Regions from separate parts of the Achromobacter animicus genome, predicted to be linked through region 2. Evidence: predicted binding sites of a transcription regulator. Region 2 holds the regulator's gene; the other holds the start of a gene.
What was found. The regulator HrcA, encoded in region 2, represses chaperone genes, less so after heat shock. The targets are predictions, from matches to a motif close to TTAGCACTCNNNNNNNNNGAGTGCTAA.
Positions count from the first base shown of each region.

Region 1: a site for HrcA is predicted at 1,599-1,625, ahead of groES (co-chaperone GroES). Genes of this name have one in related genera too.

Region 1 is NZ_JAYGJK010000001.1:5,150,905-5,157,866, reverse strand. It holds gene groL (chaperonin GroEL) at 1-1,219, opposite strand, end outside; gene groES (co-chaperone GroES) at 1,259-1,546, opposite strand; gene AB3147_RS23610 (hypothetical protein) at 1,841-1,984, shown strand; gene AB3147_RS23605 (TetR/AcrR family transcriptional regulator) at 2,309-2,950, opposite strand; gene AB3147_RS23600 (NAD(P)/FAD-dependent oxidoreductase) at 3,131-4,024, shown strand; gene AB3147_RS23595 (class I SAM-dependent methyltransferase) at 4,120-4,983, shown strand; gene AB3147_RS23590 (Bug family tripartite tricarboxylate transporter substrate binding protein) at 6,236-6,962, opposite strand, start outside.
Region 2 is NZ_JAYGJK010000001.1:1,200,646-1,207,607, reverse strand. It holds gene dnaK (molecular chaperone DnaK) at 1-1,405, opposite strand, end outside; gene AB3147_RS05400 (thioredoxin family protein) at 1,490-1,894, opposite strand; gene grpE (nucleotide exchange factor GrpE) at 1,909-2,466, opposite strand; gene AB3147_RS05390 (hypothetical protein) at 2,593-2,829, opposite strand; gene hemH (ferrochelatase) at 2,819-3,934, opposite strand; gene hrcA (heat-inducible transcriptional repressor HrcA) at 3,980-4,984, opposite strand; gene AB3147_RS05375 (NAD kinase) at 5,126-6,025, shown strand; gene recN (DNA repair protein RecN) at 6,039-6,962, shown strand, end outside.

The DNA.
Region 1 (6,962 bases), 4.0 Mb from region 2:
CTGCAGCGCGGGTGGCGTGCAGGGCGTCTTCGACGCGAGCCTTCTTTTCCTTCATTTCGACTTCGGTGGCAGCGCCAACGCGAATCACGGCAACACCGCCGGCCAGCTTGGCCACGCGTTCTTGCAGCTTTTCACGGTCGTAGTCGGACGTGGCTTCTTCGATCTGCACGCGCACTTGCTTGACGCGGGCTTCGATGGACTTGCTGTCGCCAGCGCCGTCGATGACCGTGGTGTTTTCCTTGCCCACTTCGATGCGCTTGGCTTGGCCCAGTTCAGCCAGCGTGGCCTTTTCCAGCGACATGCCGGTTTCTTCGGAGATCACCGTGCCGCCCGTCAGGATGGCGATGTCTTCCAGCATGGCCTTGCGGCGGTCGCCAAAGCCAGGCGCCTTGACGGCGGTGGTCTTCAGGATGCCACGGATGTTGTTCACAACCAGGGTGGCCAGCGCTTCGCCTTCGACGTCTTCCGCGATGATCAGCAGGGGACGGCTCGACTTGGCAACTTGTTCCAGCACGGGCAGCAGGTCGCGGATGTTGCTGATCTTCTTGTCGAAGATCAGGACATACGGGTCTTCCAGGACGGCAACTTGCTTGTCCGGGTTGTTGATGAAGTAGGGCGACAGGTAGCCGCGGTCGAATTGCATGCCTTCGACGACGTCCAGCTCGTTTTCCAGCGACTTGCCGTCTTCGACGGTGATGACGCCTTCCTTGCCGACCTTGTCCATCGCGTCAGCGATGATCTGGCCGATGGAGGTGTCGCTGTTGGCCGAGATGGAACCGACTTGGGCGATTTCCTTGCTGGTCGTGACCGGCTTGGATTGCTTTTGCAGTTCGGCGACGGCGGCGGCGACAGCCTTGTCGATGCCGCGCTTCAGGTCGATCGGGTTGAAACCGGCGGCGACGTACTTCAGGCCTTCCTGAACGATGGCCTGGGCCAGCACGGTGGCGGTCGTGGTGCCGTCACCGGCGTTGTCGGAGGTCTTGGACGCGACGTCCTTGACGAGTTGGGCGCCGATGTTTTCGAACTTGTCCTTCAGTTCGATTTCCTTGGCGACGGACACGCCGTCTTTGGTCACGGTCGGGGCGCCGAACGAGCGCTCCAGCACGACGTTGCGACCCTTGGGGCCCAGGGTGGTCTTGACAGCGTTGGCGAGAACGTTCACGCCACGGACGATGCGCACGCGAGCGTCATCACCGAACAATACTTGCTTGGCAGCCATTTCTTAGCTTCCTTCGAAAATTCGTTTGAGGCGGGAGATTTACTGAACCACGGCGAGGATTTCGTCCTCGCGGATGACGAGCAGTTCTTCGCCATCAACCTTCACGGACTGGCCGGCGTACTTGCCGAACAGAACCTTGTCACCAGCCTTCAGGTCGACCGGCAGGATCTTGCCGTCTTCGGTCTTCTTGCCGGGGCCGACGGCCACGACTTCACCCTGGTCGGGCTTTTCAGCGGCGCTGTCGGGGATGACGATGCCCGAGGCAGTCTTGCGCTCGTTTTCGAGGCGTTTGACGATCACGCGATCGCCCAGGGGACGCAAGGCCATGAGGAACTCCTGTTAACTAAATGAAAGGGGTGGTCGGTTTGCCCGGGAGGTGTTAGCACTCACCGGAGTCGAGTGCTAATTATAGGGATGATGTTCTGAGGTTCAAGGGGGGGCGGGGCGCTGTTACATATTTGGGGCGGAAATGTGCAGCTGTCGAATTTCATGTCGAAGTTCCTTCGACTTGAGATTTGGTTCACTGAAGTTGCCGTGTAACTCGTGTGTAGACTGAGGCGGCGTGCAGGCTGCGAGCGAGGAGGGCCAATTTCAGGCCAAAAGTGGCTCGCCGAGCACTTCGTGCCTGACGAGCTTTCGAATGGACTTTTGGTTCATGGAAGCTGGGAAAATGCCGATAACGATTCGATCAACTTGGAAATTGAACAAAAAAGTTCATTGAAGATGTCGAAGATGAGTGCCAGCGGAATGGGCGGAACTGCCTGAGCTGGCACCCGGTCTTCGCAAGTACGTGTCTTTGAGGCCGAAGAGGATAGATCGAGCAATACGGCGGATGGCTCACGTGCCAGTGACGATGACCGGGAAGGTATGCCTGGATACGCCTTCCAATTAAGCCATTCGATGGTCGGAGATTGACGGCCCTCCACTTGGTACACCTACCCTCGGGCACTGGCGGCGCTATCGTCTGACCGTTTGTATGCACAACCCCGAGTCGCCATTCAGCTAGAAGCTCCAAAGGCACGATCTCGCCGTTGTTCGAATTCATCGCCGGCGACGAGTACAACTTTTCACTACAGGCGTTGAACTCGGTCACGTCGGTAATCCGCCATGTGCGGCGATGAACATGGCCACAGCCGATCGGCAATAGGATTCAATTTCGTGGTCGTCTTCTGCCTTGGCTTCATCGAAGCGAGCGATTGTCAGCAGGTCAGAACCTTTGATGAGCGCGGCAAACAAGCGGGCGGACCTGCGAGGATCCGGCACGTTCAGAGCCGCGCTGGCGTGCAACTGACTCAACAGATTCTCAATCTCGGCAATGACATAGGCTGCGCCGGCTTCGAAATAGAGCTTGCTTAACGACTTTTGATTCGTCTTGTCAGCCATGATCATGGCTTCAACACTGCGAACGTCCGGGCTCAACAGCGTGCGAAGCAGGAATGATCCCACCGTGATGAGCTGATCTTCGGCTGAGCCCTCGACGCCATCGATAAGTGCCTGAGGCGCAAACTGGTGGCAGTGCGCCGCGATGGCCGCGCTGAATAGCGCCTCCTTGTTCTCGAAATGGCGATAGATGCTGAGCTTGGATATCTTCGCGCGCTGAGCGACCTTGTCCATGGTCGTCGCCTGAAAACCCAGTTCCACGAATAGCTGGCTGGCCGCGTCCACTATTGCTTGGCCCAGCGCCTCGTTGGCGGGGCGGCCACGCCGCCCCTGCGTTTTTTTCTCCGCCACGTGTATTCCAGTACTTGACAGTATCGTAATTAGAGATTTAGGATACCTCATGGTATCCGAAATGTGCGCGCCGGTGAATAGGCTTCAACCGTAGCGGCGCCTTCCGGCGCCTCGCGCATGCACGGCTCACCGCCAAGCGCAGTCCCAATCCCTTCGATATAGAACACGGATCCCAATACCATGAATGACGTCATCATCATCGGCGGCAGCTTTGCCGGCCTTGCCGCGGCGCTTCAACTCGGACGTGCCCGCCGAAAGGTCATCGTTCTCGACACCGGCCTGCAGCGTAATCGCTTTGCCGACCATTCCCATGGACTGCTCGGTCACGACCACAGGCCACCGCAGGACATCCTGACGGAGGCGAGGGAGCAGCTCGCGCGGTACCCCTCAGTCAGGATCATCAATGCAAAAGCTGAAAGCGTTTCCGGCGCCTTGGACGATTTCTCCGTCCTGACTGGCGATGGCGAGCGCCTTGGCGCGCGCCGCGTGATTTTGAGCTATGGGGTGGCTGACCAGATGCTTGGTGTTCCGGGCTTCGCCGAGGGCTGGGGCACGTCCATCGTTCCATGCCCCTATTGCGACGGCTTCGAGGTCGCAGGGCGGCATTGGGGCCTTATCTGGTCCGGCCCGCCGTCGCACAACTACGTCAGGCTCTACCACGACTGGACTGAAACGCTGACGGTCTTCGCTCATGGTCACGACATCTCGCCCGACGTCCGGGATGATCTAGCACGCCGCCGCGTCCACGTCGTTGATGGCCTGATCACCGAACTGAACCATCACGAAAGCCATAACGTCACCGTCAAGCTGGATGCAGGCCCTGCTGTTGCAGTCGACATCGTGTTTGCCCATCCGCGCAACAAGCCCTCTGCACGCTTGCATGAATCGCTGGGCCTAGTCACGGTTGAGACGTCCCAAGGCATCGCCCTGAAGGTCGACGAGCGCCGCCAGACCAGCACGCCCGGCATCTACGCCGCGGGCGACCTTGCCAACCCCACCATGCATTCAGTCACCACGGCATCCTGGCAAGGCGCGATGGCGGGAATCTTCGCGCAGCAGTCGATGGTTCTATGAGAGCGCTGATCCCTTTCTTCCGTTGCGTCGCCGCCTCCAAAAGGTTGTCGTAGATGGGCGCGATCAAGGACATATCGTCGATCCAAGGAGATGACATGGCAGAGCAAAGGGCCGATCAGGTCGGTGATTGGAGTGGTGAAAGCGGGGAGCGTTGGGTCGCCAACCAAGCCCGGCTCGACGCTATGGTGGCGGTGTTCGGCCAGGCCGCCATAGAAGCCGCCGCGCCCGTGAAGGGTGAGCGCGCGCTGGATATCGGCTGCGGCGCGGGCGCGTCGAGCCTGGCTCTCGCAGCCCGTGTCGGCGCAGGGGGCCGAGTGCTGGGCGTGGATATATCCGAACCGCTGGTTGCGCGAGCGCGCGCGCTCGCGCAACCAGATACGCCGGCCCTCTTTCAGGTGGCCGACGCCAGCAGCGCAGAGCTGCCCAGGGGCGCCTTCGACATTCTATTCTCGCGTTTCGGAGTAATGTTCTTCGACGATCCAATAGCGGCGTTCACCCACATGCGACGCGCGCTCCGGCCTGGTGGAAGAGTCGCTTTCGTCTGCTGGCGTGCCGCGGCGGAGAACGATTGGGTGCGCCTGCCGATGGCTGCGCTCAAGGGTATCGTCCCGATGAGCGCGCTGCCCAATTCTGATGCGCCGGGCCCATTTTCGTTCGGCGACCGGGCGCGCGTGGCGCAAGTTTTGATAGCAGCCGGCTTCTCGGCTATTGCGATTGCCCCCTTCGACTCTGCCGTCCCGTTCGGTGAAGGCGGGACGCGGGACGCAGCGATCGACGACGCGGTGAAGATGACACTTGAGGTCGGTCCATTGTCGCGCGCACTCTCTGACCAGTCCGATGAAATCCGCGCGCGCGCCTCAGCGGCAGTTCGTGCCGCCTTTGCCGGGCTCGCCGGCGAGCGGTCGGTGACTATTAACGGGGCGGCGTGGATCGTGACGGCACGCAATCCGATAAGTTGAGGGTGACGTAAACCGGTGTGTCAGAACTGGCAATTCCTCGTGTCTCGGGGAGGGACCACCTTGAGCTCCGAACGGCCCGAATGTGGCGCTGATCGGCCATAGAGGGCGAGAAGAACAGTGGCTCTTGATGGCCGTAAGCGGCCAGTTCTGACGGTTGCCCGAGCGATGACCGCGAGGGCTGAGGTTCGCGGTAGCAGAAGCTACCGTGGGATGGCTCGACGCTGGCGAGGCTTTTGAAAAATAAGACGTATTGCGAAATGCGGATTTGTTGGGTCAGAGCTCAAACATCCCGACCCTGCACTTTTCGCGTCATGTCTATGAGACCTTCGGATCGAAGCTTCGTCGGATGCGAGCTGCACGAGGCCTGACCACAAAACGGCTTGACGGAGACAGTTGCGGGGCCGTCGACCGGCTCAACTCCCTCGTGACGGAGCTTAAAGAAGGCCCGCCGAGTGAACAAATCGACGGGTTGGCGAATCTGTCCATCGCATTGGCTGGGGTAGGGTACGTGGAGCGGGGGAAACAGTTGCTGGCGAAAGTTCCCGAACAATGCCTTGGCTACGCGCTGCCTCCCGAAGAAGATCCACGGTCCGCAATCTGGCGGGACATCCCGTCCTTGCGAACGCCGCTGAGCCTGAGTGCCGTGTCAAGCGGCTCTCAGGCTTGATGCGCCAAGTCAGCGGCATGACCGAAAAGGAAGGGCCTTCCCCGCAACGCCTGACAATGTGGCGGATTGAGGAAGCGATGCTAGTCGGGCCTCGCTTCCGTTTCGAGGAGTCAAAGGCACTGGCAGATTGGTATCTGGTTGGCAGGCCGAACCGCGTCGATCTACTCATGAAGGGGATGGCCCGCCGAGACCCTGATCATCTTGCCTTGCGCTACTGTTTGGTGCGGGCTCTGCCTACCGTTCTACATGGAACCGCACTACTGGGATCCGTACCACGTGAGCGACTTCATTGATGTCGCCGCCGACGCGGCAGGCCCCGGCCATACTGATCCGCTACCCGTGCCCCAGGACAAAGTAGAAGAGCGGCAGTAGGGCACGCGATGTACGGTCTCGTTTCCTCGCCAATGTTCAACACTAGCCGTGGAGGGTTCTTCCACCTAAGTAGTTGAAATAGGGCAGCCGAGACAGGGGCCTCGGAATGGTGCTCCGTTTGCTCACCACCGACGTCAATCGTGGCATAAAAAAGTCACTTTTGGACTCAAGCGCCCGAGCAATCGGGTCCAGGCGCTGGGCTGCGGTAGTGCCTTACTTCCGTAGCCCCAACATTTCGATCTGCTTCTGTGCTTCAGCTCGCCGCTCCTGCAGAAATGCGGCGAATTGCTGTGGCGTCGACCCGATTGGCGCGTAGCCGAACGGGTCACCGACCTTCTCCACATACTCCGGAGTGCTCAAGACTGTCTTTACATCTGCTGCGATCCGATTCAGCACCGATTCGGGCGTGCCGCGCGGAGCTGCTAATCCTACATAACTTCCGATGCGCATGTCCGGATATCCCGCTTCAGCAAAGGTAGGCGTATTGGGTATGGCCTTCTGGCGCCGATCGCCACTCACTGCCAAAACTTTCAACTTCCCGTTAGGTACGAATGGGGCGGCGGTGAATACGCCAGCCACCAATGAGCTCACCCGGCCACTGATCAGATCCTGGACAATTTCAGGCCCAACCTTGTAAGGCACCATCATTACGGAGATCCCCAACGTCTTGTTAAGGCTTTCCATGCTGAGGTGATTCGGGCCTCCAATCCCTGTGGAGGCGTATTGATGTTTTTCTCCTTCCGCTTTCATAAGCGTCGCGTACTCTGCGACGGTATTCGCCGGAAAGTTGCCTGGAACGATCAGGCAAAAAGGGAGCTCGAACAGTTCGGTGACCGGCGCCAAGTCGCGCTCTGGGTCAAAGGGGAGGTCTTTGAACAGATACTGATTGCTGCTGAAGTTCGAATCCGCGCCGACGAAGAGGGTGTAACCGTCGGGCGAT
Region 2 (6,962 bases):
CGCGCGGCGACGGCGGGATCCCTTCAAGGTTGAACTCGCCCAGGGCCTTGTTGCCCGCAGCGATTTCGCGCTCGCCCTGGAAGACCTTGATCGTCACGGCCGGCTGGTTGTCGTCGGCCGTCGAGAACGTCTGCGAGAACCGGGTCGGGATCGTGGTGTTCTTCTGGATCATCTTGGTCATGACGCCACCCAGGGTTTCGATACCCAGGGACAGCGGCGTGACGTCCAGCAGCAGCACGTCCTTGCGGTCGCCCGACAGCACGGAGCCCTGGATGGCGGCGCCAGCGGCGACGGCTTCATCGGGGTTCACGTCCTTGCGCGGATCCTTGCCGAAAAATTCCTTCACCTTTTCCTGGACCTTGGGCATGCGGGTCATGCCGCCGACCAGGATCACGTCGTCGATGTCGGAAACCTTGACGCCGGCGTCCTTGATGGCGACGCGGCAGGGCTCGATCGTGCGTTCGATCAGTTCTTCGACCAGCGCTTCCAGCTTGGCGCGCGTGATCTTCAGGTTCAGGTGCTTGGGACCGGAAGCATCGGCCGTGATGTACGGCAGGTTGATTTCGGTCTGCTGCGCGGACGACAGTTCGATCTTGGCCTTTTCAGCGGCTTCCTTCAGGCGTTGCAGCGCCAGCACGTCCTTGGACAGGTCAACGCCTTGTTCCTTCTTGAACTCGGCAATGATGTAGTCGATGATGCGCTGGTCGAAGTCTTCGCCGCCCAGGAAGGTGTCGCCGTTGGTCGACAGCACTTCGAACTGCTTTTCGCCGTCCACATCGGCGATTTCGATGATGGACACGTCGAACGTGCCGCCGCCCAGGTCATAGACGGCGATCTTGCGGTCGCCCTTTTCGGTCTTGTCCAGGCCGAACGCCAGCGCCGCAGCGGTGGGTTCGTTGATGATGCGCTTGACTTCCAGGCCCGCGATGCGGCCGGCGTCCTTGGTGGCCTGGCGCTGGCTGTCGTTGAAGTACGCGGGCACGGTGATGACGGCCTCGGTCACTTCTTCGCCCAGGTAGTCCTCGGCGGTCTTCTTCATCTTGCGCAGCACGTCGGCCGACACTTGGGGAGGCGCCATCTTCTTGCCGCGCACTTCAACCCAGGCGTCGCCGTTGTCGGCTTTGACGATGGCGTAGGGCATCAGATTGATGTCCTTTTGCACGGCTTTTTCTTCGAACTTGCGACCGATCAGGCGCTTCACTGCGTACAGCGTGTTGCGCGGGTTGGTCACGGCCTGACGCTTGGCAGGCGCGCCGACCAGGGTCTCGCCGTCATCCATGTAGGCAACGATGGAGGGAGTGGTGCGAGCACCTTCCGCGTTTTCGATGATCTTGACCTGCCCGCCGTCCATGACAGCCACGCAGCTGTTGGTCGTTCCCAGGTCAATGCCAATAATCTTGCTCATGGTGGGTTACCTTGATTATTAAATCTATGAAAATTTGGGGAAAACTGCTTGTCTCCCCGTAACTGGGGCTGCCCGTGGGGTTTTTCAAGACGCCGGGCTGGAAATTTCCGGGCCCGGGTCCTGCAGGCGCTGGATTGCCGCAGTGAACTGGGGCAATCCGGGCCAGCCGGTGATGCGCCCAAGGCGCTTGCCGGACCGGTACAGCACAAAAGTGGGGACGCCATGCAACGAAAACCGGCGGCCCAGCGGTTCATCCGCGTAGACATCGGCTTCGAACCACGTAAGGCCAAGCCCCAGCAGCGTTTCCTGGTGCAGCAGCGCCGCCTGCTTGAACAGGTTGCAGTTGTAGCAATCCTGGCCCCACAGGAAGACACAGCGCAGGTCGGCGCCAGGCGCTTGCACCACGTCCGCGTCGAATCCCGCAGTATCGACATGGCGCATGCCGAACACCTGGAATACCTGGGCCGGGTCGAAGCGCGCGTCGGTCATGGCGGATACGCGGTTCAGCCCTGGCCAGCCGAGACGACCACGAGCGCAGGGCGCAGGGTGCGGTCGGCGATCACGTAGCCCTTCTGCAGCAGTTGCACCACCGTGTTGGCGGGCTGTTCATGCGGAATGGACGAAATGGCCTGGTGCTGGTGCGGATCGAACTTGTCGCCCTGCGCCGGTGCGATTTCCTTGAGCAGGTTGCGCTCGAATGCGGCGGCCAACTGCTTTAGGGTGACTTCGACGCCTTCGCGCAGCGTTTCGACCGTCTGATCAGGTTGGGCCAGGGCAGCTTCCAGGCTGTCCTTGACCGGAACCAGGCTTTCGGCGAACGATTCGATGCCGAACTTGCGCGCCTTGGACACTTCTTCCTGGGCGCGGCGGCGCACGTTCTCGGCTTCAGCTTGCACACGCAGAAGCTGGTCGTGCTGCTCGTTGACGGTAGCCTGGGCGGCGTCCAGCTGGGCGCGCAACTCGTTCAGCTCGGCCTGCGCGGCGTCCTGGGCGGCGGGTGCCGCATCGGCGTTCTGGCCGACTTCGGGCGCCTGGTCAGCAGGCTCGTGGGGTGCCGTCATGGGGAATCCTCCAAAAAGAATGGCTTTCGGAGACATGAATGGGGGCCAATACCCCTAATTCAAGCCCGGGTAAGCGAAATATTCCCCAGGACCCGGCGCCGCGGCCGGGCGCCTGGCCGCGGTTTCCTACTTTTTGCTTGGCTGCGCGGGAGCGACGGGGTCGCTGGCGGGGAAGCTTTCCTTCAGTGCGCGGTCCACCCGCTTGTCGTCCGCGTCCGGATCCGAAGGGATCGCGACGGGGTCGCTGGCCGGGAAGGTGTCGGCCAGGGCCTCGTCCAGGTCGTGTTCGACGCGGTCTTCGTCGACGGGAGTGCTGACTTTGCCCTTCTTGACCGGTTCGCCAGTCTTGGGATCATGGTGCATGCGCCTTCTCCTTCAAGTCCGTGGTGTCTGGAATCCACCCCTGCAAGTATCGTTCCACCAGCCCTGACAACCCCGCGATCCAGGCCGGATCGTCGTTGATGGCGGGAATGTAACGGAACTGCTTGCCACCGGCCTCGAGAAAGGCGTCGCGGCATTCCAGGCTGATTTCTTCCAGGGTTTCGAGACAGTCTGCCACAAATCCCGGGCACACCACATCGACCTCGGTGACGCCCGATGCGGCTAGTGCCTTGAGGGTCGGTTCGGTGTAGGGCTCCAGCCAGCGGGCGGTGCCGAACCGGCTCTGGAAGGTCACTTCGATCTGGTCGCGGGGCAGCGAAAGTCGCTGGGCCAGGAGCCGGGCCGTTTCCATGCAGTCGCGGTAATACGGGTCGCCCAGTTCGATGGAGTAGCGCGGCAGGCCATGAAAGCTCATGACCAGCTTCTGCGGCTTGCCGTGTTCGCTCCAGTACCGCTCGATGCGCGCGGCGAGCGGGTCCAGGTAGGCGGGGTCGTCGTGAAACCGCTTGATGAAGCGCATTTCCGGCTGATCGCGCAGCTTGCCCATGTAGCGGGTAACCGCGTCGACGACGGTGGCGGTGGTGCTGGCGGCGTACTGCGGATACAGCGGCACGGTCAGGATGCGCTCGCAGCCCTGCTTGCGCAGGTTGGAGATGGCGTGCGGGATGGAGGGATTGCCATAGCGCATGCCCAGCTCGACTGCGGCATCCACCCCGGCCGCCTGCAGGGCGGCGCGCACGCCGTCGGTCTGCCGCTGGCTGTAGACCATCAGGGGCGAGCCTTCCTTCATCCAGATTCCGCCATAGCGGGGCTCGAGCCGCTTGGGGCGGCGCACGAGCACGATGCCGTGCAGGATGGGCTTCCAGAGGTAGCGCGGGATCTCGATGACGCGGGGGTCGGACAGGAATTCGCCCAGGTACTTGCGGATGTCCTTGGCCGTCGGCGTGTCGGGCGTCCCCAGATTCACCAGCAGTACGCCGACCTTGCCGGGCACGCGCGGCGGCGGATCTTCGTTGAAGGGGTCTTCTTGCTCGGGTTCAGGAAGGTAGCGCTCAGGCCAGAGATACTTGAACAGGCGAAGAAACACAAAAACTCCCCTTCCTCCGCAAGGAGGATGTAGCTTTGAATGGAACTACTGGTTGTGGCTGAGGGCGTTGGACAGCAGGCGCGCCGTGATGTCCACGATGGGTATGACGCGCTCGTAGGCCATGCGGGTCGGACCGATGACGCCCAGCGTGCCCACCACCTTGCCATCCACGCCATACGGCGCGGTGATGACGGAAACGTCTTCCAGGGGCACCAGTTGCGAATCGCCACCGATGTAGATCTGCACGCCCTGCGCCCGGCTGGAGACATCCAGCAACTGCAGCAGGTCGGTCTTTTTCTCGAACAACGAAAACATCTTGCGCAACCGGTCCATGTCGGACGCGATGTCGGTCACGTCCAGCAGCTTGCGCTCGCCGGAAATGACCACGGCGTCGCCGTCCTCGGCGGCTTCGGCGCTGGCCTCGACGGCGGCCTGCATGAGGCGCGAGATGTCTTCGCGCAACTGGGCCAGCTCGGTCGAGAGCGTCTGGCGCACGGCATTGAACGATTTGCCGGCGAAGTGCATGTTGAAGAAGTTGCCGGCCTCCAGCAGTTCGGATTCAGCGTAATCCCGCTGGACGAAGAGAATGCGGTTCTGGACGTCGCCATCGGGCGTCACGATGATCAACAGGACGCGCTTGTCGGACAGGCGGATGAATTCGATCTGACGAAACACCTGGGCCCGCTTGGGCGTGAGCACCACGCCCGCGAATTGCGTCAGATTCGACAGCAACGCGGCGGCCGCATTGACGGCGCGGGTGGGTTCGGCGGCAGAGAGCATTTCGCCCATGTTGTGCGGCTGAAGCTGGTACGACTGTACCGACAGCAGCGAATCGACGAACATGCGGTATCCGCGCGGCGTGGGTACACGGCCGGCGGAAGTATGCGGACTATGGATCAACCCCAGCTCTTCCAGGTCCGCCATGACGTTGCGGATGGTGGCTGGGGACAAGTCGAAGACTTTAGATAGCGTCCGCGAGCCGACTGGCTGCCCATCGGCGATGTAGCGTTCTATCAACGCTTTCAGTAATGCGCGTGCGCGGTCATCCATAGCGGCTATTTTAGGGAATCTTTTTCGGTTGGGGCGATTTTTGTCCCGCAACCCGATATACGGCCCCATATAATCGGCTAATTGGCCCATTCTGGGTACATTCAGCTTTACGGTTTTGCCCCTTTTCATTTGTACGCAGCCATGCACTTTCCCACCGTCGCCCTGATCGGCAGATACCAGGACACCGGCCTGGACACACCGCTGAGAGCCCTTGCGCACGCGCTGACGCAAGCGGGCCGGCAAGTGTTGATCGACGCGGACACGGCGCGCAATACCGGGCTGACCGAATATCCCATCGCCACGCTCGAGGAAATCGGCAAGACCGCCTCGCTGGCCGTGGTCATGGGCGGCGACGGCACCGTGCTGGGCGCCAGCCGCCATCTCGCGCCGTATGGCATGCCGCTGGTCGGCATCAACCACGGGCGCCTGGGCTTCATCACCGACATCGCCTTGCAGGACGCGCACGCAGCGCTTGCCCGGGTGCTCGAGGGCAGCTTCCAGATCGAAGACCGCATGCTGCTCGAAGGCAGCGTGTGGCGCGGCGATCAAAAGATGTACTCCGCCTCGGCGCTGAACGACGTGGTCCTGAACCGTGCGGGACGCGGCGGCATGATCGAGGTCCGGGTCGAATTGGACGGCGCCTTCATGTATACGCAGCGTGCCGACGGCCTGATCATCGCCACGCCCACCGGGTCCACCGCCTATGCGCTGTCGGCCAACGGCCCCATTCTGCATCCGGGCATGAACGCCATGGTGCTGGTGCCGGTGGCGCCGCAAACGCTGTCGAACCGCCCCATCGTCATCCCGGACACCGGTGTGCTCAACATGACGCTCACTGCCATGGGCCGCGTCGAAGTCGGCGCCAGTGTGCATTTCGACATGCAGACCTGGTCCGACCTGCAACCGGGCGACCGCATCGTCGTGCAGCGCGCGCCCTACACCATCCGATTCGTGCATCCCGAAGGCTATAGCTTCTTCTCCACCCTGCGCCGCAAGCTGCACTGGAACCTGATGCCCGAAGCCTCCGACAACGTAGAGTAGTTAGCGCCCCCACATGCTGCGCACCCTGCACATCCGCGACTTCGTCATCGTCGAACAGACCGAAATCCATTTCGGTCCCGGCTTTACCGTCTTTTCCGGCGAAACCGGCGCCGGCAAATCCATCCTGGTCGATGCGCTGGCCCTGACCCTTGGCGAGCGCGGCGACGCCAGCATGCTGCGCGAAGGCGCGACCCGCGCTGACATCACCGCCGTCTTCGACACCCCCAAGGCCCTGCATGCGTGGCTGGCCGAACGCGAGATCGACGCCGACGACGAACTCTCGCTGCGGCGTGTCATCGATGCGCAAGGCCGCAGCCGCGCTTACATCAACGGCACACCGGCCACCGTGGCGCAGCTGCGCGAACTCGGCGACAGCCTGGTCGACATCCACGGCCAGCACGCGCACCAAAGTCTGATGCGTCCCGATGCCCAGCGCGACCTGCTGGACGCGCACGGCGGCCATGGCGATCTGCGTCAGGCGGTCGGCCAGGCATGGAAGCAATGGCGCGCACTGGCGCGCCAATTGGAATCCGCTGAAAAAGACGCGGAAAGCCTCGCGACGGAACGCGAAAGCCTGCAATGGCGGGTCAACGAACTCGACCAGCTCAACCTCGGGCCGGACGAATGGGAAGCCCTGCAATCCGAGCACACGCGCCTGTCGCATTCGCAATCGCTGCTGGACGGGGCTTCGCAGATCCTTGAAACGCTGGACGGCGAAGGCGACTCCGCGCATCACCGGGTGACGGCTGCAAACCAGCGTCTGCAGCAGATGCTGCGGCACGATCCGGGCCTGAAGGGCGTCCATGACGAACTGGAATCAGCCCGCATCGCCATCAGCGAAGCCGTGTCCGACCTGAACAACTATGTCAGCCGGGTCGAACTTGATCCGAAGCGGCTTGCGGACGTGGAAGCGCGTCTTGGGCTGGTGTTCGAGACC